Regions from separate parts of the Streptomyces sp. CNZ287 genome, predicted to be linked through region 1. Evidence: riboswitches for the same ligand, from Rfam matches in the RefSeq annotation. Region 1 holds a riboswitch; the other holds the start of a gene.

Region 1 (11,205 bases):
TCCGCCACCGCGACCGCCAGCCGCTGGGCCCGTACCAGGTCCGCCATCGGGTCGAGCCCGCGCGCCGTCGACTCCGCGCTCAGGTGGCCGCCGACCCGGCCGACGTCCGCCGCCAGCCCTTCGGGCAGCTCGCCGAAGTGCCACACCGCCCGCCCCGGGCCGGTGATCGCCATCGGCCCGTGCCGGTACTCCATCGCCGGGTAGCTCTCCGTCCACGCGCCGGCCGCCTCGCGCATCTTCAGCGCCGCCTCCGCCGCAAGGCCGCAGGTCCAGCCCCGGCCGAGGAACGTCCACTGCACCGCCGCCGCCAGCTCCTTCGGCAGCGGCTGCGTCACCGCCAGCTCGGCGTCGACCGCGGCGTCCGTAACCGCCTTCACACCCGCCGCGGGCGGTCCGTGCAGTTCGAGCCCGGCGCGCAGCAGCGCCAGCGCCGTCGTCGCGAACCGGGTCTGCACCACCGACTCCTCGTCCGCGTACGCCAGCGTGACCAGCGCGTCCGCGGCCCTGGTGACGGGCGTCTCCGCGTCCGCCGTGAGGGCGGTGGTCGCGGTCCCGGCGGCCTCGTCCCGTACCGCGGCCAGCAGGTCCAGCACCTCGGTGGTCGTCCCGGACCGGGTGATCGCCACCATCCGGTCGTACCGCCGCCCGGCCGGGAACTCCGAGGCGGCGTAGGCGTCGGTGTGCCCTTGGCCCGCCGCCTCCCGCAGCCCGGCGTACGCCTGCGCCATGAACCACGAGGTGCCGCAGCCGACCACCGCGACCTTCTCCCCGGGCTGCGGCAGCCCGGGGGCGGCCGCCGCCTCCTGCCGGGCTCGGCGCCAGCAACTCGGCTGGGTGGCAATCTCGGCGGCGGTGCGGGACGGTTCTGCGGCTGCCATGAGGTGCGGCTCCCTCGTTGTGCTCGTGGACGTACGTCGCCACGCGCACCGTTGCGATCGTGCGCGCTTTCGTGCTGTTCCGCGACCGTTGATGTGCGGTTCAGCTCGTCGTCTCCCTATCAGCCCGGTACCCCGTGCGGCAATGGCGGGCAGGGTCACGTGGTTACGGAAGTGATATCCGTCTGGTGTAGACCTGAGAGGGTCGCTCCGGACAGACTCGGCCCTCTCAGATGATTCTGAAGGTGAGCTAAAGCTGTGCAGCGGCGTGGATTTCTGAAGGCGGCGGCCGGTGCCGCGGGAGCGGCGGCCCTGCCGCTGAGCGCGTGCGGGGATGGCAGTGGCGGCGGCGACGTCACGCTGAAGCTGGTGGCCGCCGAGTACGGCACGGGCGAGTCCGACACCGCCCGGCGCTACTGGGAGCAGTTGGCGGCGAAGTTCTCCAACGACACCCCGGGGATCTCGGTCGACATCGAGATCATCCCGTGGGAGGACATCGACGCCAAGGTCGACAAGATGGTGAAGGACGGCAACCCGCCGGACATCGCGCAGATGGGCCCGTACGCCGCGTACAGCTCCCGCGACATGCTCTACAGCACCGACGAACTGCTCTCCATCCCCACCCAGGCCAACTTCGTGCCCAGCCTCGCCGCCGCCGGCGAGGTCAACCGCGTGCAGTACGGCATGCCCTTCGTCTCCAGCTCGCGGCTGCTGTTCTACAACAAGTCCCTCTTCGAGGACGCGGGTCTGAGCACCGACCCCGAGGACGCGCCCCAGGACTGGGGCGAACTCCTCGACGTCGCGCAGGCGCTCAAGGACACCGGCGTGAAGGTCCCGTACGCGCTCCCGCTCGGTCCCGAGGAGGCCCAGGGCGAGACGCTGATGTGGATGATCAGCGGCGGCGGCGCCTACACGGACGACGTCGGCAGCTACACGATCGACTCCGAGCAGAACATCCACACCTTCAACTGGATACGCGACAACCTCGTCGGCGCCGGCCTCACCTACGCCGCGCCCTCGGAGACCAACAGACGCACGGCCTTCGCCGATTTCGTCAAGGGTGACGTCGGCATGATCTTCGGCCACCCGACGCTCATGCAGGACCTGCGGCGCGAGAAGGTCGACTTCGGCATCGCCGAGAAGCTGCCCGGACGCGACGGGCCCTCGGAGTCGACGATGGGCGTCGCCGACTGGATCATGGCGTTCAAGGCCAACGGCCACCGCTCCCAGATCGGCAAGTTCCTCGACGTCCTCTTCGACGACACCAACGTGCTGAAGTTCGCGCAGCGCTACGACCTGCTGCCGACGACGGTCTCCGGGGTGGACAAGCTGAGCGAGGGCCGCAAGGACCTGCAGCCGTTCCTGGACCAGCTCCAGACCGCGGTCTTCTACCCGGACAACAAGACGTCGTGGGCGCGGGTCAACGCCGAGCTGAAGAAGCAGATAGGCAAGGCGGCCGAGGCCGGCGGCGAGCCGCCGGAGCGGGTGCTGACGAACCTGCAGAGCATCGCGGAGTCGGCCTCCACGACAGAGGAATGACCCGCCCCGCCTCTGCCTTCGCCGCCCCTACGGACCCCGCTGACCCACCGCGGACCCCCGCAGCCCTGCCGGACCGGGGGAGTGCCGACGCGCGTCAGCCCTCCCGGGCGTCGCGGCGGGCCTGCCGGACGCGGCGCAGCCGGTTGACCGTCACCGGGTCGTGCTCCTGCGCGCGCGGGTCGTCCAGGAGCGCGTTGAGCACCTGGTAGTACCGCGTCGGGGAGAGCCCCAGGCGCTCCCGGATCGCCCGCTCCTTCGCCCCCGGACCCGGCCACGCGCGCTTCTCCAGCGCGAGGACCGCCAAGTCCCGCTCGGTCAGCGCCGCGTCACCCTCAGACATGCCCTGCACGGTACCGCGGGCCGGTAGGGTCCTGGACATGGGCAGCACCTCCGCAGCACAGCTCCCCGTTCCGCGCACCGAGGCGGGTCGCGCCGGCCTCGCGGCGCTCCTCGCCGACCCGGAACAGGCCCTCCTCGCCTTCGACTTCGACGGCACCCTCGCCCCGATCGTCCCCGACCCCGACTCCGCGCGGGCCCACCCCGGCGCCGTACCCGCGCTGGCCCGGGTCGCGCCGCGGGTCGGGACCGTCGCCGTCATCACCGGCCGGCCCGCCGCCGTGGCCGTACGGTACGGCGGCTTCGCCGGCGTCGCGGGGCTCACGCACCTGCGCGTCCTCGGCCACTACGGCGACGAGCAGTGGGACGCCGCCACCGGCACCCTGCGCGCCCCCGACCCGCACCCCGGCGTCGCGGCCGTGCAGGCCGAGCTGCCGGGTGTGCTGGAGGCGGCGGGCGCCTGGCGGGGCACGTGGATCGAGGACAAGGGCCGCGCCGTCGCCGTCCACACCCGCCGCGCCGACCGTCCCGCCGAGGCCGCCGACGCGCTGCGCAAGCCGCTGGACGACCTGGCGGAAGCCCACGGCCTCGTGGTCGAACCCGGCCGCTTCGTCCTCGAACTCCGCCCCCCGGGCATGGACAAGGGCCGCGCCCTCACCGCCCTGACCCGCGAGACCGGCGCCCGCACCGTCCTCTACGCCGGCGACGACCTCGGCGACCTCGCGGCCTACGACGCCGTGGACGCGCTGCGCCCGGAGGGCGTCGCCGGGCTGCTGGTGTGCAGCGCGGCGACGACGGGCGAGGGTGCGGACGCGCTGGCGGACCGCGCGGACCTGACGGTCGAAGGACCGCGGGGCGTGGTGGACCTCCTGACGGCCCTGGCGACGGCCCTCGGCACGTAGCCCCGGGCCGTCGGGCTTCGCAGCCACGCGCCGTCGGGCCCGGAGCCGGGCTCCTCGGAGTCCGTGGCCCCGGCCGCCGGCCGCCGCCGGACCGCCTGCCGCCCCCTCAGTCGGAGAGCCGGCGCAGGAAGTCCCGTATCAGCCCGGCGCTCTGCGCGAACCGTGTCGTCAGCGGGAAGTGACCGGCGTCCAGCAACTGCACCTGCGCGTCCTTCACGTCCCGGGCGAAGGCGCGCGCCCCGTCCGGCCCGAAGATCTCGTCGTGCCGCCCCCAGGCCGCGAGGACCGGCGGCTGGTGCACCCGCAGATACTCCTGCCAGTCCGCGTACCGCCCGGGGTTCGTGCCGTAGTCGAGGAAGAGGTCGAGCTGGATCTCCTGGTTGCCCGGCCGGTCCAGCAGGGCCTGGTCGTGCACCTCCAGCGCCGGGTCGACCAGCGAGGCGTCCGGGACACCGTGGCTGTACTGCCAGTGCGTGGCGTCCGGGGTGAGGAGCGAGCGGAGCGCCTCGCGGTTGGCCGGCGTGGGCTCGGCCCAGTAGGCGCGGAGCGGGGTCCAGAAGGGGGTGAACCCCTCGTCGTAGGCATTGCCGTTCTGGCTGACGATGCCGGTGATGCGCTCGGGGTGGCGCAGGGCGAGGCGGAAGCCGACCGGGGCGCCGTAGTCGTGGACATAGATCGCGTAGCGCCGGACGCCTAGCTGGTCGAGCAGCTTGTCCACCACGTCGGCGAGATGGTCGAAGGTGTACGCCCACTCCCCGGCCGGCGGGGCGGAGCTGAGGCCGAAGCCGGGATAGTCGGGGGCGATCAGACGGAACTCGCCGGCCAGCTCCGCCATCAGCGGGGCGAAGCCGACGGACGACGTCGGGAAGCCGTGCAGCAGCACGAGCGTCGGCGCGCCCGGGTCACCGGCCTCCCGGTAGAAAACGTCGAGGCCGTCGATGCGGGCGGTGCGGTGGCGTACGGTCACGGCGAGCTCCAACCATCAAAGTGAACTTGAACGGTTAACGACGAGAGAAACCTAACCCGCCCCTGCCAACCTGTCAATTCGACTTCAACGGTTACACTGCTCGTATGGCACGACCGCTGACCGGCGAACCGCTGGCCCTGGACCTGGTGAACACCTGGTGGATCGACGAGGGGAGCCCCGTCGACTTCTTCTACGAGCCCGACGGCGTCAGCCGCTGGCTGGGTGAGCACGGCCTGTCGGGTCCCGCGGCCGACGTCCCCGACCCCGCCGCCGTGCGCGAGCCGCTGACCACCGCCCGCGCCGCCCTGCGCGCCGCCCTCGACGGCGACGAGCGGCCGCTCGACGAGATACTGGCCCACGGCGCCCGCCGCCCCCTGCTCCGCGCCGGGCGGGCCACCTCGGAGATCGTCGTGGACGACCCCGCGTGGCTGCCGGCCTGGGTCGCCGCGGCCGATCTGGTCCGGCTTTACGAGGAGCACCCGGAGCGGGTCCGCGGCTGTGCGAACCCCGAGTGCGTGCTGTGGTTCTACGACGTCAGCAAGAACGGCCGCCGCCGCTGGTGCTCGATGGAAGGGTGCGGCAACCGCGCCAAGGCGGCCCGCTTCCAGGAGCGCCACCGCCGCTGAGGGGTCGCGCGCGGCCCGTACCGCCGGCTACGCCCGCAGCGCGTCCAACTGCGCGAGGAACCACGCCTGCGGCGGCAGCGCCGTGGCCGCCGCCGCCAGCCGCTTCGTCCGCCGGGCGCGCTCGTCGCGCGGCATCGTCAGCGCCGCGTGCAGCGCGTCCGCCGTGGCCTCCACGTCGTACGGGTGCACCACGAGCGCGTCCTCGGCGAGGTCCGCGTACGCGCCCGCCTCCCGGGACAGCACCAGCGCGCAGCCGTCGTCGGAGACCACCGGGATCTCCTTCGCGACCAGGTTCATCCCGTCCCGCAGCGGATTGACCAGCGCCACGTCCGCCAGCCGGTACGCGGCGAGGGAGCGGGCGAAGTCGTCCTCGACGTGGAGCACGACCGGCTGCCAGCCGTCCGTCCCGTACGCCTCGTTGATCTCCGCGGCGAGGCGGCGCACCTCCGCGGTGTAGTCGCGGTACACCGCCAGGTCCTGCCGCGACGGATACGCGAACGCCAGCTTCACCACCCGCCCGCGCCACTCCGGCCGCGCTTCCAGCAGCCGCCGGTACGCGAGCAGCCCGCGGACGATGTTCTTCGACAACTCGGTGCGGTCCACCCGCACGACGACCTCGCGGTCCGCGCCGCCGATCTGCTCGCGCAGGGCGGCCATCCGCTCGGCGACGTCCGGCCGCCGCGACCGCTCGCGCAGGAAGTCGGCGTCGGCGCCGAGGGCGTGCACGTCGACCCACGTCGTCCGCTCACCCCGCGCCTCCTCCCCGGCGAAGGCGACGTCGGCCTCCCCGCCCAGCACCTCGCGGCAGCAGCCGGCGAACGCCTCGGCCCACCGGCGGGTGTGGAAGCCGACGCGGTCGGCGCCGAGCAGCCCGCGCAGCAGGGCGGCGGCGATGTCGTCGGGGAGGAGCCGGAAGTACTCGGGGGGTGCCCAGGGGGTGTGGGTGAAGTGCGAGATGCGCAGGTCGGGGCGGCGCTCACGGAGCATGCCGGGGACGAGACACAGGTGGTAGTCCTGCACGAGCACCGCCGCGCCCTCGGCGGCACCGTCGGCGAGGGCGTCGGCGAAGGCGCGGTTGTACGTCTCGTACGCGGCCCACTGGCGGCGGAACGCGGCGTCGAAGACGGGGGCGACGGGGATGTCGTAGAGCATGTGGTGGACGAACCACAGGACGGAGTTCGCGACGCCGTTGTACGCGTCGTGGAAGACGTCCGGGTCGATGCCGAGCATCCGCACCCCGGGCTCTGCCACCCCCTGCCGCACGGCCTCCCGGTCCCCGTCACCCAGCGCGGCACACACCCACAGCGCACCGGCCTCGGGCCCCACGGCGCTGAGCCCGGAGACGAGCCCGCCACCGCCACGCTTGGCGACGAGCGCACCGTCGTCGCCGACGGCGTACGAGAGGGGCCCGCGGTTGGACGCGACGAGCAGGGGAGCACCGGGCGACACGACCATGCGCCGAGCCTAGCCACGGCAGGGCCCTCTGAAACGCAACCGGGACGGTGTGGCCGATACCGGTGGGGCACGTGGGCCGGTGGGACCGGAGGCTCCGGGATCCGAGGGGCCCGTGGGAGGTACGGCAGCGCGGTCGGCCCCGGGGCGAGCCTCGCGGAGGTCTCGGGCGGCGCGGCCTCAACAAGGCCGGCCGCAGCCCTGTGTGGTCCGGGGCGCGGCCCCTTCGGGGTCCCGGGGCGGAGCCCCGAGGGGGTCTGGGGCGCAGCCCCGGGGGCTCGGGGGCGGAGCTCCCCGCCGGGTCCCGGGGCGGAGCCCCGCGGGGGTTTGGGGGCGGAGCCCCCGCTGGGTCCTCGGGGGCGGAGTCCCGCTGGGGTGCCGGGCGCGCTTCCGCGAGGGCTGGGGCGTAGCCCTGTCCGGTCTCGGGGCGGAGCCCCGCGGGGGTTTGGGGGCGGAGCCCCCGGCGTCTCGGGGCGGAGCCCGCTGGGGTGCCGGGCGCGCCTCCGCTGGGGGCTGGGGCGCAGCCCTGTCCGGTCCCGGGGCGGAGCCCCCGGGGTTCGGGAAGGGGCGGGTGCGGGGAGACCCCCACCCGCCGTCGCCCGCCCGGCGAGGGCTATGCCGCGCGGCGCTCCACGTACTCCCGGATCTCCCCCATCGGCGGCCGCTCCTCCGTGTCCACCCCGTACGTCCGCGGCTCGAACGCCCCCTCCGCCCCCCGGTCGAACTGCGTCAGCCGCGGCCGCACCAGGTGCCCCCGCGCCAGCCGTACCTGCGCCGTGCGGTAGATCGCCGCCGCCATGCGCCCCAGCGCGCGGTCGTCCTGGTGCCGGTGCCGGCGGACGCCGACGTCGACCTGCGCCAGCGCGTCCAGCCCCACCGTGTGCAGCGCGTCGACGAGCAGGCCCAGCTCCACCCCGTACCCGACCGGGAACGGCAGCCGCTCCAGCAGCGACCGGCGCGCCGCGTACTCACCGCCCAGCGGCTGGACGAAGCCGGCCAGCAGCGGCCAGTGCAGGTTCAGCAGCGGCCGGGCCACCAGCTCGGTCACCCGCCCGCCCTGTCCGGTCGCCGCCCCCGTACCCAGCGGTCTGTCGTACACCGCCTTCACGAACTCCACGCCGGGATCCGTCAGCAGCGGCCCCACGATCCCGCTCACGAACGCCGTGTCGAAGTCCCGCAGGTCCGCGTCCACGAAGCACACGATCTCGCCGCGCGTCACCAGCAGCGACCGCCACAGCACCTCGCCCTTGCCCGGCACCGCCGGCATCCGCGGCAGCACCTCGTCGCGGTGCACGACCCGCGCGCCCGCCGCGGCGGCGACCTCCGCCGTACGGTCCGTGGAGCCGGAGTCCATCACGACCAGCTCGTCCACCAGCCCGCCGTCGGGAGCCATCAGCTCCGCGCGGATCGCCGCGACGATCGACCCGACCGTGGCCTCCTCGTCGAGCGCCGGCAGCACCACGCTCACCGTCCCGCGCGCCCCGAGCGCGCGCTTGGCCGCCAGCAGCCGCGCGTCCGGCCGGTCCGCCGCGGACCAGGACCGCGTCCTCAGCCACTGCTCCACGTCATCGAGCACCTGCGGGCCTCCCCTTGCCGGTGTCCTGCCCGGTGTGTGAGCCGTCTCGCGTATCGGACGGCCCTCACAACTGTCCTGGTCGTCGGTTACAGTCTTGAACAACGTGCGTGACGTCCCTATGTCGGGGTCCGCGCGCGGACAAAAGCGCCGGGCGGCCCCGCCGGACCCGCGCCATACAGAGCTCATCCAGAGGGGCAGAGGGAACGGCCCGTTGAAGCCCCGGCAACCCTCCGTCCGGTACTCGCGACGCTGCGAGGCCCCGGACGGTGATGGTGCCAATTCCGTCCTGCGGCGAGATGCGTCGCGGGGAAGATGAGGAGAGAGGGCCTCGCCAGTATGGCTGTAGACACAGCTCCCACCCCCACCGCCGTCGACGGCGGCCCTGATCTGGGCCCTGCCGTCGCGCTGTCGTGCCGGGAGTGCGGGGAGCGGGTGCCGCTGGGTCCGGTGTTCGCGTGCCAGTCGTGTTTCGGGCCGCTGGAGGCGGCGTACGAACTCCCCGGCGGTGACGCCGGGTCCGCCGCCCGGCTGCGGGCCCGTATCGAGGCGGGTCCGCGGAGCATCTGGCGGTACGCGCCGCTGCTGCCGGTCCCCGCGGACGTGGCGGGCAAGCCGAACCTGAACCCCGGGTTCACCCGGCTGCACCGCGCCGACCGGCTCGCCGCCGAGCTGGGCGTGACGGGCGCGCTGCACGTCAAGGACGACTCGGGCAACCCGACGCACTCCTTCAAGGACCGCGTCGTCGCGATCGCCGTCGAGGCGGCGCGCGCCTTCGGCTTCACCACGCTGTCGTGTTCCTCCACGGGCAATCTGGCGGGCGCGGTCGGCGCGGCCGCGGCGCGGGCGGGACTGCGTTCGTGCGTCTTCATCCCGTACGACCTGGAGCACGCGAAGGTCGTCATGGCCGCGGTCTACGGCGGTGACGTCGTCGGCATCGAGGGCACGTACGACGACGTGAACCGCTTCTGCTCGGAGCTGATCGGCGACCCGATCGGCGAGGGCTGGGGGTTCACGAACGTCAATCTGCGCCCGTACTACGCGGAGGGCTCCAAGACCCTCGCGTACGAGATCTGCGAGCAGCTCGGCTGGCGGCTCCCGGACAACATCGTCATACCCGTCGCCTCCGGCTCCCAGCTCACGAAGATCGACAAGGGGCTGAAGGAGCTGATCGCGACCGGGCTGGTCGAGGAGCGCCCGTACAAGATCTTCGGCGCCCAGGCGGCCGGCTGCTCCCCGGTCTCGCGGGCCTTCAAGGACGGTCACGACGTGGTACGTCCCGTGCGGCCCGACACGATCGCCAAGTCCCTCGCCATCGGCAACCCGGCCGACGGCCCGTACGTGCTGGACATCGCCCGCCGCACCGGCGGCGCGGTGGAGGACGTGACGGACGCCGAGGTCGTGGACGCGGTGAAGCTGCTGGCCCGCACCGAGGGTGTGTTCGCGGAGACGGCGGGCGGCGTGACCTTCGGCGTGCTGGCGAAGCTCGTCGCGGACGGCCGGATCGACCCGGCCGGGACCACCGTCGCGATCAACACGGGCGACGGCCTGAAGACCCTCGACGCGGTCGCTCCCACCACGGGGCCGAGCGCGATCATTCGTCCCACACTCGACTCCTTCCGAGAGGCCGGCCTCGCATCATGAGCGTGAACGTCCGAATTCCGACCATCCTCCGTACGTATACCGACGGGCGGGCAGAGGTGAGCGCCGAGGGCGCGACGCTGGCCGAGGTGATCGAAGACCTGGAGAAGAACCACCGCGGCATCGCAGGACGGGTGCTGGACGATCAAGGCAAGCTGCGCCGCTTCGTGAACGTCTATGTGAACGATGATGACGTCCGCTTCGCCGATGGCCTGCAGACTCCCACTCCCGAGGGGGCCGGGATCTCGATCATTCCGGCGGTCGCCGGAGGCTGCTGAACCCCGCGTGCGCGTGTGCGGCCCCACTGATCCGGAGTGGGGCCGTTCGCATGTCATGACACGCGATAGGGTTGGGGCGTTCCCCCCTCGTGGCCCATGCTCCACGCATATGAGAACGCGACAAGTTCCGCGCAAATGCGGAGAGTTAATTGTCGTGATGGTGAGTTATGCCCTGCCCGAGTTGTCATGGAATGGCGGAAATTGATCGGAAAAATGCCGATCGCGTGTCCGTAGAATTCTCGTCCGATTGACCTGTTGCACTGGGCATCTGTGCGGATACATTCAGCCGCGGTCGACGCGTTCCGGCGCACGCCCCGGCGTGTATCCGGGGGTGAGGTCTGACCCGGGTCCGCGGAGTGCGGTCCTGTGTAAGGGCCAGCAATAGGGGAGTTTGGAATGGCTCAGGGCACCGTCAAGTGGTTCAACGCGGAGAAGGGGTACGGCTTCATCGCGGTCGACGGTGGTGCGGATGTCTTCGTCCACTACAGCGCGATTCAGATGGACGGATACCGCACCCTCGAGGAAGGCCAGCGGGTCGAGTTCGAGATCTCGCAGGGCCAGAAGGGGCCGCAGGCAGACATGGTCCGCGTCAGCGGCTGAGCGCCGGGCATCGACCACGGACGACTCGCGACGGCCCGCACCCCCCGGGGTGCGGGCCCTCTGCTGTCCGTGCTCCGCCCCTGCCCGCTCCCCGTATCCGCCCATGTCCGCCCCTGTCCGCGTCCTCCGCCGCCTGTTGTGCGGTGCCGCGGTCCGGTTCCGCTCTGCGCATGAGAAGCCCCTACCCGCTTGCACTCGCAGGGGGCGAGTGCTAATCATTGGCGTTAGCACTCTCCCCGTGAGAGTGACAGCACGGGACCGGTTCGGTGAGGTCCGCACGCCGGGTGGGAGGGAACCACGCGGGTCGCGGACCGTCCGTCGCGGGCGCCAGCGCGGTCCGGACACAGACGACCCCCCTGTCCGGGAGGACTCAACACAATGGCCAAGACCATCGCGTTCGACGAGGAGGCGCGGCG
Region 2 (11,205 bases), on a different contig from region 1:
CCCGAGCAGTCGAACCCGCCGGGCGCCGCGCCGCCCCACACGTACGGGGTGCCGACCGCGCCCCGTGCCGCCGCCACCGCGAGCGCGCCGCGGCCGGAGGCCGGTGCCGGGGCGAGGTCGGGCGCCTGGGCGGAGCGGGAGGCGCGGTCGCGGCCGGTGCCGGGGCGCTCCTCCTTCGGCAGCGAGTTGAGGAGCCGCCGCGCCTCCGCGAGCCGGTCCGTGACCTCGCGCTTGTGCCCCGCCAGCGCGTCGCGTTCGCGCTCCAGGTCCGCGAGGGTGTCCCCGGCCCGTACCCGCTGCTGCTCCAGCCCGCGCTGGAGGCCGACGAGTTGGCGCAGCCGGCCGCTCTGCCGGTTGCCGATGCGCTCCAGGGCGGCGGCCTTCTCCAGATAGCCCTCGGGGCTCTCCGAGAGGATCAGGGTCAGCTTCGGGTCGATGCCGCCGGAACGGTACTGCGCGCCGGCGAGCGAACCGAGTTCGGTGCGCATCCGGTTGATCCGGGCGAGGTCGCGGGCGGCGCGGTCCTGGAGCAGGGCCGCCTTGCGGCGCAGCTCCTCGGTGCGCTCCTTGGCCGCGTTGTACTTCTCGGTGGCCCGCTCTGCCTGGGCGTAGAGGTCGTGGACGCGCTCCCTGGCCGCGGCGTGGTCGTCGGGGGCGGCCAGGGCCGCGTCGGAGAGGCCGGAGAAGACGGCGGGCGAGCCGGACAGCGCCGCCGCCGCGGCGGCGGTGAGGACGCCGGTACGCAGCCGGCCGGCACCGCAGGGCCGGGTGGATCGTCGATGTGCTGACACGCGGCAGACAGTAACCACGCGACTACGCGCCGACCAAGAACCGCCCCCGGGCGCGATGTCGGCGCCCGGGTGCCGACGCAGGTCACCCGCGGGACGTTCGAAACGCGCGGTGTCGGCAATTCGCCCGAACGGGCGGCACGGTGCCCGTAACGAAAGCCGCGGCGGGCGCCGCGGCCGGCGTCAGACGCGCGCGCCCCACATGAACGGCATGTTCCCGACGGCCTCGTAGCGGACGACCGCGCCCGGCTTCGGGGCGTGGATGATCTGGCCGTTGCCCGCATAGATGCCGACGTGGTGCAGGTCGCTGTAGAAGAACACGAGGTCCCCGGGCTGGAGCTGGCTGACCGAGGATATCCGGGTGCCGACGTTGGCCTGGTCCTGCGAGATGCGCGGCAGCGCGACGCCGGCCTGCGAGAAGGCCCAGCCGGTGAGGCCCGAGCAGTCGAAGGAGCTGGGGCCGGTGGCGCCGTAGACGTACGGGGCGCCCAGCTTGCTCTGCGCGGCGGACAGGGCGGCCGCGCCGTGGGAGGAGCCGGGGGCGACGTCGCCGAGGTCGACGCGGTCCTCCGCCTCGCGGCTGGCGCGCTGCTCCTCTTCGGCGAGCGCGGCCTGCTCCTCCTCGGTGAGCTGGTTGAGCAGCGCGCGGGCGTCGCTCAGCTTGTCCTGGACCTTCTTCTTCTGGGAGCCCAGCTCCTTGCGGGTCTCCTCCAGGTCCTTGAGCTTCGCGCTCGCCTCCTGGCGCTGCTGCGCGAGGCTGCGCTGCTTGTCGGCGATGCGTTCCAGCGACTCGGCCTGCTTGCCGCTGACCCGGTCCATCGTGGACGCCTTGTCCAGGTAGGTGTCCGGGTCGGCGGAGAGGAAGAGCTGCACGGAGGGGTCGATGCTGCCGCTGCGGTACTGGGCGGTGGCCAGCGAACCGAGGCCGTCGCGGAGGTCGTTGAGCTCCTGCTGGCCGCGGGCGGCCTTGTCCTGGAGCTCCTTGACGTCCTCTTCGAGCTTGTCCTGCCGCTCCTTGGCGCCGTTGTACTTCTCCGTGGCGCGCTCGGCGTCCTCGTACAGGTTGTCGACCTGCCGCTTGACGTCGTCCTTGTCGGGGGCGGCTTGCGCGCTCTGGGTGGAGAGGGCGACGGCCGCGGCGGCGGTCGCGGTGAAGACGGTGACCCTGGCCCGGTTCGGCTGCTTCGGTCGACGGTGGGACGCCACGAAGGCGAGCTCCTCTTCCTCCAGCCGCCCGACCGTGGCTTTGGGGATGCCCCGGTACCGGCGGGACCTTCGCCATCGCCCCGGATGAGCGATCGACTGCACGAAGGTTCGGGCCAGACACTAACGAGGCACGGGCGATCCGTTCAAATCCCTCCGGCAAAAAAGTCCCCCCGAAGCGCGTTTCTTTACTCACATCACACGGCCAGTAGTCACTGTTCGACAACGAGTTGGACTCGGAGCGGCGAACTGTCCGTACCCGCGAGGGACGGCGGGGTTGTCCGAACTCGCCCGTGTTTCCCCGGGTTGTCAGCTCCGGGCGAGCCGCTTGAGGAGCAGCGCGGACGATACGGGCCGGGCGCCCGCGGCGGCGACGCCGTCGGCGACCTCGCGGTCGGCGGAGACCACCACGACGGGTCTGCCGGTGGGTTCGGCCCGGACGAGCCGGCGGATCAGCTCGTCCGCGGTCTCCCCCGGCTTGCTGAAGAGCACCCGCACCCCGCGAGGCGGCGCGAGCAGCACCGGCGCGGCCAGCTCCGCGCCGTCGAACACGCACGTCACCTCCGCACCCGTCTGCGCGGCGAGGCCGGCGAGGCCGCCGAGGAGACGCAGGCGCTGCTTCTCCAACGGGAGCGTGGGATAGCCGGTCTTGGTGACGTTGTAGCCGTCGACGACCATGTGCGCCTGCGGCAGCGCGAGCAGTTGGTCGAGGAGCGCCGGGTCGGTGGCGGAGAGGGCGCGGGCGGCCACGTCCTTCGGCGAGATCGTGCCGGGCTCGACCGCGCCGACGGTGTCCGCGGGGGTCATCCGGGTGGGCGGCAGGGCGAGTTCGCGGCGGAGCCCCTGGGCGGCGTCGAGCACGGTGTCGAGGAGGAGGCGTACGCGCATGTCCTCCACGCTGCGCCCCTCGCGGGCGGCCCGGCGGCTGGCCTCCAGACCGGACTCGGCCTCGCCGAGGCGGGCGCGGAGGCGGCGGGCCTCGCTCTCGGCGGCGGCCAGGTGGGCGGCGGCCTCCTCGCGTCCCGCGGCGGCCTCCTGCTGGAGCTTGCGGACGGCGGCCTCGCCGCGCTTGACGTCGCTGAGCGCGCTGCGCAGCCGGCGGTGCAGGCCCTCGTTCTCGCGGCGCAGCGCCTCCAGTTCGTGCCGGGTGCGCTCCGACTCGCCGCGGGCGGCGGCGCGGGCCTCGGAGAGCTCCGTACGCAGCCGGGCCAGCTCGCGGGCGGCCTCCTCGCCGGCCCGCTCGGCGCCGGCGCGCTGCTCCTCCTCGCCGGCGGCGGCGATGAGCTTGACCCAGCCGGGGGGCCGCAGCAGGTACGCGAGGGCCGCGACGTCGACGGGCTCGGCGGCGGCCGGCGGGCTGCCGCCGCGCAGCGCGGCGGCCAGCTCGGGCTGGAGCTCGGCGGCCCGCAGGGCGATCCGCTCGCGGAAGGCGGCGTCGGCCGCCAGCGCGGCGGCGATGGCGTTGCCGGCGAGCTTGACGCGGCGGGACGGGGTGAAGCGGGCGTACTGCCGCAACTGCGGCGGCAGCTCCGCGACGGTCAGGCCGCCGAAGGACTCGTCGGCCAGGGTGACGATCCGGCGGCGCACCCCCTCGGGCAGCGGGCCGTCGAGCACCTCGGCCGCGTCCTCGTCGGAGGAGACGCCCGAGCCTTCCCTCGGCTCCACCACCGGTCACCCTTCCGCTTCAGCGATCCCCGCGGCTTCGGCCGGTCCTTCCGGCGCCGGCGCCGGCCCGGCGCACCGACCTCGTCGCAGGCCGTGCCCCCACCCTACGACCTGGAGCGAGGTCTTAGGCAGACAGATAGAGTGAGCGCCGCACGCGGGTCCGAGAGGGAGAGCGCACACATGATCACTGCGATCGTTCTGATCAACACCGACGTGGACCGCATTCCCGAGATCGCGGAGTCGATCGCCGCGATCGACGGGGTCAGCGAGGTGTACTCGGTCACGGGGGCGCACGACCTGATCGCCATCGTCCGGGTGGCGCGCCACGACGATCTGGCCGACGTGATCCCGGGCCGGATCAGCAAGGTCCCGGGCGTGGCGGGGACCGAGACGCACATCTCCTTCCGTACGTACTCGCAGCACGACCTCGAAGCCGCGTTCGCCATCGGCCTGGAGGAGTAGCGGGGTGCGCGCTCGGGGCCGTAGATGAAGAATCTCTCATCCGTCCTTCACGCTGTACGGCATCCGCCGGCCGCAGCCTCGGACACATGGCTTTCTCGAAGCGCATGGCCGCACTGACCGCCGTGGTGGCGATCCCGCTGGGCATCGCCGCGACCAGCTACGCCCTGACCGACGACCCGGAGGACCCCGCTCCGCCCGCCCGGGTGGAGATGGAGGGAGGCACGTCCTCCCCGCCGGGGTCCGCCTCACCGTCGACCGGCACGTCCCCCGGCGAGGAGACGGGCAAGGAGACGGTCTCGCCGCCGCCTGTGCGCGACGGCCCCACCACGGATCCGTCGGGCAGCGCGAGCGGAGACGACGACGCCGACGACACGGGGGACGACTCCGGCGGCGGCAACGACGACGATGAGTTCGACGACTGATCGATGATCTCCGCGCGTGCCCGCATCCTCCTTCTCCTGCTGGTGGTGATGGCGGCGGCCCTCGCCGCCGTCGCCGGTACCACCCGCTCCATCCTGCTGCGCGACCTGGAGCACCGGGTCGACCAGCTGCTGGCACAGGAGACGCGGGAGTTCGCCAGCCTCTACGAGCGGGGCGTCGACCCGGAGACGAGCCGCCCCTTCACCGACCCGGAAAGGCTGCTGACGGTCTTCCTGGAGCGGCAGTACGCCGACCCGGACGAGGAGCTGCTGGGCCTGGTGCGCCAGCGCGGCGACGGGCCGAAGCAACTCGTCCAGCCGCGGGACCTGACGATGTCCCGGCCGCTGGAGAACGACAAGGCGGGCCGCCGGACGATCTTCGAGTCCGGCGACCGCACGGGCTTTCTCGACCGGCCCTCGGGCGAGGTGCGCTGGGCCAAGGCCGGCATCGGCGCGAAGGAGGAGCCGGACGCGGCGGCGTTCGTCGTGGCCATCCACACCGAGCGCGAACGCGAACAGGTGAGCGATGTGTTCGTCATCATGCTGATGATCTCGGCCATGGCGCTGGTGGTCGTCAGCGCCATCGGCTGGGCGGTGGCGGGCCGGATCCTCGCGCCCGTACGGCTGGTGGGACAGACCGCCGCGCAGTTGACGGAGCAGGACCTGACCCGGCGGATCCCGGTGCGCGGGCGCGCCGACCGGGACGAGACGGCGGCGCTCGCCGCGACCTTCAACGCCATGCTGGACCGGCTGGAGCGGGCGTTCGCCGCCCAGCGGGAGTTCGTCGACGACGCCGGGCACGAGCTGCGTACGCCCATCACCATCGTGCGCGGGCACCTGGAGCTGATGGGCGAGGACCCGGCGGAGCGCGAGGAGACGCTGCGGCTGGTCACCGACGAGCTGGACCGGATGACCCGGATCGTGGAGGACCTGCTGCTGCTCGCCAAGGCCGAGCGGCCGGACTTCGTCCAGCCGGAGCCGGTGCAGTTGGCGGAGCTGACCGCGGACGTGTTCGTCAAGGCCAGGACCCTCGGCGAGCGGGACTGGGAGCTGAGCGAGGTCGCCGAGGGCGAGACGCGCCTCGACCCGCAGCGCGTCACGCAGGCCATGGTGCAGCTCGCCCAGAACGCGGTGCAGCACACCGCGCCCGGCGGGCGCATCCGGATCGGCTCGCGGACCGCGGAAGGACACGTCGAGCTGTACGTCGCCGACAGCGGCCCCGGCATCCCGCCGCAGGACGCCGGCCTCATCTTCGAACGTTTCCGCCGCGGCACCGCGCGCCGCGGCTCCCGCGGCGGCGGCGCGGGCCTGGGCCTGGCCATCGTCAGGGCCATCGCGGAAGGCCACCGCGGCCACGTCGAACTCAGCCCCACCGACGGCGGCGGGGCCACCTTCACCCTGATCCTTCAGGAGGGTCTGTGATGAACCGGATTCTCATCGCCGAGGACGAGGAACGCATCGCCTCCTTCGTGGAGAAAGGGCTGCGCGCCAACGGCTTCACCACCACCGTCGCCGCGGACGGCGACACCGCGTACGAGCACGCCCTCACCGGCGGCTTCGACCTGGTCGTCCTCGACATCGGGCTGCCGGGACGGGACGGCTTCACCGTGCTGCGCCAACTGCGCGAGGCGCGCTCGGCGGTGCCGGTGATCGTGCTCACCGCGCGGGCGTCGGTCACCGACACCGTCGCGGGCCTCGAAGGCGGCGCCGACGACTACATGACCGGACCGGCGCCCGGCCGGCGGTCGCGAGCGGGACCCGCAGCCGAAAGCATGTGCACCGGCGGGCAGACGGACCCGGCCGGAGGCCGCCCGCGGGGTCAGGACGCGGTCGCAGTCCGGTCCTCGCCGGAGGCGGGGACGCAGCGGCCGTCCACCGTACGGTACGACCACCGCGCCCCGTCGCGCACCAGCGACCCCAGCGCCGCCAGGAACCGGTCCACGTGCTCGTCCGGCGTGCCCGCCCCGAAGCTCACCCGCACCGCGTTCAGCGGCCGCTCCCCGTCCCCGGCGCCGCCACCGCACTCGGCCGGCTCCCCCGCCTCGCCGAGCAGCGCCCGCACCAGCGGGTGGGCGCAGAAAAGCCCGTCGCGCACCCCGATCCCGTGCTCCGCCGACAGCGCCGCCGCCAGATGGGAGCTGCTCCATCCGTCGACCACGAACGAGATCACCCCGACCCGCGCCGCGTCCGCACCGAACAGCGACAGCACCCGCACCCCCGGCAGCTCCGCGAGCCCGTCGAGGACCCGCGCCACCAGCGCCCGCTCCCGCGCCACCAGTTCGCCGAACCCGGCCTCCGTCAGCGCCTTGCACGCGGACGCGATGGCGTACGCGCCGATGACGTTCGGCGACCCCGCCTCGTGCCGCGCCGCCGTCGTCTGCCACTCGACGTCCACTCCCCCGTCGGCCGCGCGCAGCACCCGCCGGCTGGCGCCGCCGCCCGCGAGGTACGGCGGCGCGGCCTGGAGCCAGTCCGCCCGCCCCGCGAGGACGCCGGCGCCGAAGGGCGCGTACAGCTTGTGGCCGGAGAAGGCCACCCAGTCCACGCCCAGATCCGCCACGTCCACCGGATGGTGCGGCGCCAACTGCGCCGCGTCCAGGACCAGCCGCGCCCCGTGCCGGTGCGCCGCCGCGGTCAGCTCCCGTACGGGCCACAGCTCGCCGGTGACGTTGGAGGCGCCCGTCACGCACACCAGCGCCGGACCGTCGCCGACCCGCGCCGCAAGCGCCGAGTCCAGCGCCGCCACGGCCTGCCCGGGGCCGCCGGGAGCGGCGAGCACGGTGACCCGGCCGGCCGCGGACCCACCGTGATGCCAGGGCAGCAGGGCGGCGTGGTGCTCGGTCTCGAAGACGTAGACCTCGGTCCCCGGCGGCAGCGCGGTCGCCAGCAGGTTGAGCGAGTCGGTGGTGGAACGGGTGAAGACGACCTGGTCGTCGGGGCGGCAGCCGAGGAACCCGGCGACCGTCGCCCGGCTGGACTCGAAGAGTTCGGTGGAGAGTTGCGAGAGGTAGCCGGCGCCGCGGTGCACGCTGCCGTAGTACGGCGCGTAGGCGGCGACGTCGTCCCAGACGCGCTGCAGGGCCGGGGCGCTGGCGGCGTAGTCCAGGGCGGCGTACTCGGCGTCGCCGCCGGTGACGAGCGGGGCGCGAACGTCCCGGCCGAGGACGGGCAGACAGGCGGGGGTGAGCGTGGACGCGGACATGCGGAACTCCCGTGAGCAGGCGTCGAGATGTGCGGGGTGACGGGCCCGTACGGCCCGGAAAGGACGCGCGCGACGCTCGGCGGCGACGCTGCGGAAGGACGCGCGCGGCGGCGAGGGGCGGAAGGCCCCTAGCGCATTCGCTTGCTCACGGCGATACTCCCTCGGCCGACCAGGACCCCTGGATTCCGAGGGGTCCGCGCTTGCCGCAGACCTCGCTGCCTGCGGCCCGGTCATCACCCGGGGCACCCCGCCACGGACGGAGGGTTGCCGGACAGCGGGCCGGGGCCTTGATCGCTGTCGCTCGTGACCTGGTCAGGAGTATGCGCACCGGAGAGCCGCGGCGCAACCCGGCTGCCCGGACTGTCCGCAACTCTCCGGATATCGGCGGGGGTGGCCCGTACCGGCAGCCCTCCGCCTGCGCCTCAGCGGTTGCTGGCCGCGACCCAGCGCTCCAGCGCCCGCAGCGCGGAGCCCGAGTCGATCGACTCCGCGGCCCGCACGATGCCCGCCGCGATCCGGTCCGGCAGCGGGCCGTCGGCGTCGGCGTCCAGGGCCGTGAGCGCCGCCGCCGCGTTCAGCAGCACCGCGTCACGCACCGGGCCGGTCTCGCCGGCCAGCAGCCGGCGGGCGACATCGGCGTTGTACGAGGCGTCCGCGCCCCGCAGCGCCTCCACCGGCACCAGCTCGATGCCCACGTCCCGCGGGTCGAACCGCTCCTGCCGCACCGCGCCGCCGCGCACGGTCCACACCTGGGAGGTGGCCGTCGTGGTCAGCTCGTCCAGCCCGTCGTCGCCGCGGAAGACGAGCGCCGAGGTGCCGCGCTCGGCCAGCACCCCGGCCATGATCGGCGCCATCCGGGCGTCCGCGACGCCGGTCGCCTGCGCCCCGACCCTCGCCGGGTTGGTGAGCGGGCCGAGGAAGTTGAAGGGGGTGCTGACGCCCAGCTCCTTGCGGGTCTGCGCGACGTGCCGCATCGCGGGGTGGAACTTGACCGCGAAGCAGAACGTGATGCCCGCCTCCTCCGCGACCTCGGCGACCCGCCCGGGCGCCAGGTCCAGGTTGACCCCCAGCTTCTCCAGCACGTCGGAGGCGCCGGAGGCGGAGGACGCTGCCCTGTTGCCGTGCTTGACGACCCTCGCCCCGGTCCCGGCGACGACGATCGCGGACATGGTGGAGATGTTGACCGTACGGGCCCGGTCGCCGCCGGTGCCGACGACGTCCACGGTCGGTCCCGGGACGGCGATGGTGTGGGCGTGCTCGTACATCGTGCGCACGAGCCCGGAGATCTCCGCGACCGTCTCGCCCTTGGCGCGCAGGGCGACCGCGAAGCCGGCGATCTGCGCGTTGCTCGCGGTGCCCGACATGATCTGGTCCATGGCCCAGGCGGTGTCCTCGGCGCTGAGGTCCTGCCCGGCGATCAGCGCGCTGATGACATCCGGCCAGGAACGCGCCGCCGTGCTGTCGCCTCCTGCTGCCGTCTGCACGCTCATGGCACACCGTCCCGGGGGTCGTCTCAGTTGTCGGGCGTCAGCCTATCGACCGCAGAGTACGCCGAAGGGCCCCCGTCCAACTGCTGGACGGGGGCCCCGGCGGTGATCGCCCGGCGGCGGACAAGCCCTAGTGGTGCCCGTGGCCGCTGGTGATCTCCTCGTACTCGCGCCGGGTCGGCTTCGCGATCTGGCCGGCCTCGCCGTAGTAGCCCTGCGACAGCCTGGCCCGCAGCTTCTCGACCGGGCCCTGCTTGCGCACCACGCCGTTGTCGTCGACCGTCGGGCCGAGCTCCAGCGGCGTGTACTGGTCGTGCGCGGTGAGCTTGTGCATCTCCTCCTGCGACAGCGACTCGTGCACCTCGATGAACTCGCCGTGCGGCAGCCGCTTGATGATGCCCGTCTCCCGGCCGTGCAGGACCTTCTCGCGGTCCCGCCGCTGCAGCCCGAGGCAGATGCGCCGGGTGATCCAGAAGGCCACCACCGGGGCGACGAAGAAGGAGACCCGCACGAACCACGTGATCGACTCGATCGAGAGGTGGAAGTGCGTCGCCCACAGGTCGTTGCCGCCGCCCATCAGCAGCACGAAGACCCAGGTCAGCCAGGCCACCCCGTAGGCGGTACGGGTCGGCACGTTGCGCGGGCGGTCCAGGGTGTGGTGCTCGCGGTGGTCGCCGGTCACCCAGGTCTCGAAGAACGGGTAGGCGACCATCGCGATCGGGACGACGCCCACGATCATCAGGGGGATGAACACCCCGAAGTTGATCGTGTATCCGCCGGGGATGACCCATTCCCAGCCGGGCATGAACCGGATCAGCCCCTCGGTCCAGCCCATATACCAGTCCGGTTGGGCTCCGGTGGAGACCAGATCTGGTCGGTACGGTCCCAGATCCCAGACCGGGTTGATGGTGAACATGCCCGCGATCACCGCGACCACGCCGAAGACGAGGAAGAAGAACCCGCCCGCCTTCGCGACGTAGATCGGCATGAACGGCGCGCCCACGACGTTGTCGTTGGTCTTCCCGGCGCCCGCGAACTGGGTGTGCTTGTGGTAGAAGACCAGGATCAGGTGGAGCACGAAGAGCCCCAGCATGATGCCCGGCACCAGGAGCACGTGGATGGCGAAGAATCTCGGGATGATGTCCGTCCCGGGGAACTCACCGCCCCACAGGAAGAACGCCAGGTAGGTGCCGACCACCGGGGTGGCGAGCGTCGCGCCCTCCATGAAGCGGACGCCCGTGCCGGAGAGCAGGTCGTCGGGGAGCGAGTAGCCGGTGAAGCCGGCGATGCAGCCGAGGACCAGCAGAGTGAAGCCGAAGAGCCAGTTGACCTCGCGCGGCTTGCGGAACGCGCCGGTGAAGAAGACGCGCATCATGTGCGTCGCCATGGCGGCGATGAAGATCAGCGCGGACCAGTGGTGGATCTGCCGGATGAGCAGCCCGCCGCGGACGTCGAAGCTGATGTCCAGCGTGGAGGCGTACGCCTCCGTCATGTGCACGCCGTTCATCGGCGCGTACGAGCCGTGGTAGGTGATCTCCGCCATGCTCGGCTTGAAGAACAGCGTCAGGTACACGCCGGTCAGCAGCACGATGAGGAAGGTGTACATGGCCACTTCCCCGAGGAGGAAGGACCAGTGGTCGGGGAACACCTTGCGGATGTTCTTGCGGCCGGCGGCGTGCAGGCCGAGCCGGGCGTCCGCCCAGTCGGCGACTCTCTCACCTCTGCCGGGTGGTTTGCGGCGTGTGTCTGTCGTGGTGGTGCTCATCCGCGCTCCCAGAAGCTGGGGCCTACCGGCTCGTCGAAGTCGCCGAGCGCGTACAGGTAGCCCTCGTCATTGACCGTGATCCTAAGCTGCGGCAGGGGGTGCCCGGCCGGGCCGAAGAGCACGCGCGCGCCGTCGGACAGGTCGAACGTCGACTGGTGACACGGACACAGCACGTGGTGCGTCTGCTGCTCGTACAGGCTGACGGGACAACCGA

The links. Region 1 has a riboswitch for S-adenosylmethionine ahead of thrC (threonine synthase). Riboswitches for the same ligand answer to the same signal wherever they lie in the genome.
Region 2: another riboswitch for S-adenosylmethionine. It lies ahead of FB457_RS10440 (aminotransferase class V-fold PLP-dependent enzyme); the one in region 1 lies ahead of thrC (threonine synthase).

What each region holds. Positions count from the first base shown of each region.
Region 1 covers NZ_VISV01000010.1:76,652-87,856, reverse strand. Annotated here, with positions in the region: gene FB457_RS19220 (SIS domain-containing protein) at 1-878, opposite strand, end outside; gene FB457_RS19215 (ABC transporter substrate-binding protein) at 1,134-2,414, shown strand; gene FB457_RS19210 (DUF3263 domain-containing protein) at 2,509-2,754, opposite strand; gene otsB (trehalose-phosphatase) at 2,792-3,652, shown strand; gene FB457_RS19200 (alpha/beta fold hydrolase) at 3,759-4,619, opposite strand; gene FB457_RS19195 (CGNR zinc finger domain-containing protein) at 4,724-5,245, shown strand; gene FB457_RS19190 (trehalose-6-phosphate synthase) at 5,273-6,700, opposite strand; gene FB457_RS19185 (glucosyl-3-phosphoglycerate synthase) at 7,311-8,273, opposite strand; SAM riboswitch class I at 8,453-8,592, shown strand; gene thrC (threonine synthase) at 8,610-9,914, shown strand; gene FB457_RS19175 (MoaD/ThiS family protein) at 9,911-10,189, shown strand; gene FB457_RS19170 (cold-shock protein) at 10,586-10,789, shown strand; gene groL (chaperonin GroEL) at 11,168-11,205, shown strand, end outside.
Region 2 covers NZ_VISV01000004.1:74,647-85,851, forward strand. Annotated here, with positions in the region: gene FB457_RS10405 (NlpC/P60 family protein) at 1-791, opposite strand, end outside; gene FB457_RS10410 (C40 family peptidase) at 972-1,994, opposite strand; gene FB457_RS10415 (NYN domain-containing protein) at 2,301-3,659, opposite strand; gene FB457_RS10420 (Lrp/AsnC family transcriptional regulator) at 3,837-4,118, shown strand; gene FB457_RS10425 (hypothetical protein) at 4,223-4,540, shown strand; gene FB457_RS10430 (ATP-binding protein) at 4,544-5,959, shown strand; partial or broken gene FB457_RS10435 (response regulator) at 5,959-6,267, shown strand; gene FB457_RS10440 (aminotransferase class V-fold PLP-dependent enzyme) at 6,357-7,739, opposite strand; SAM riboswitch class IV at 7,931-8,048, opposite strand; gene trpD (anthranilate phosphoribosyltransferase) at 8,162-9,229, opposite strand; gene qcrB (cytochrome bc1 complex cytochrome b subunit) at 9,357-10,991, opposite strand; gene qcrA (cytochrome bc1 complex Rieske iron-sulfur subunit) at 10,988-11,205, opposite strand, start outside.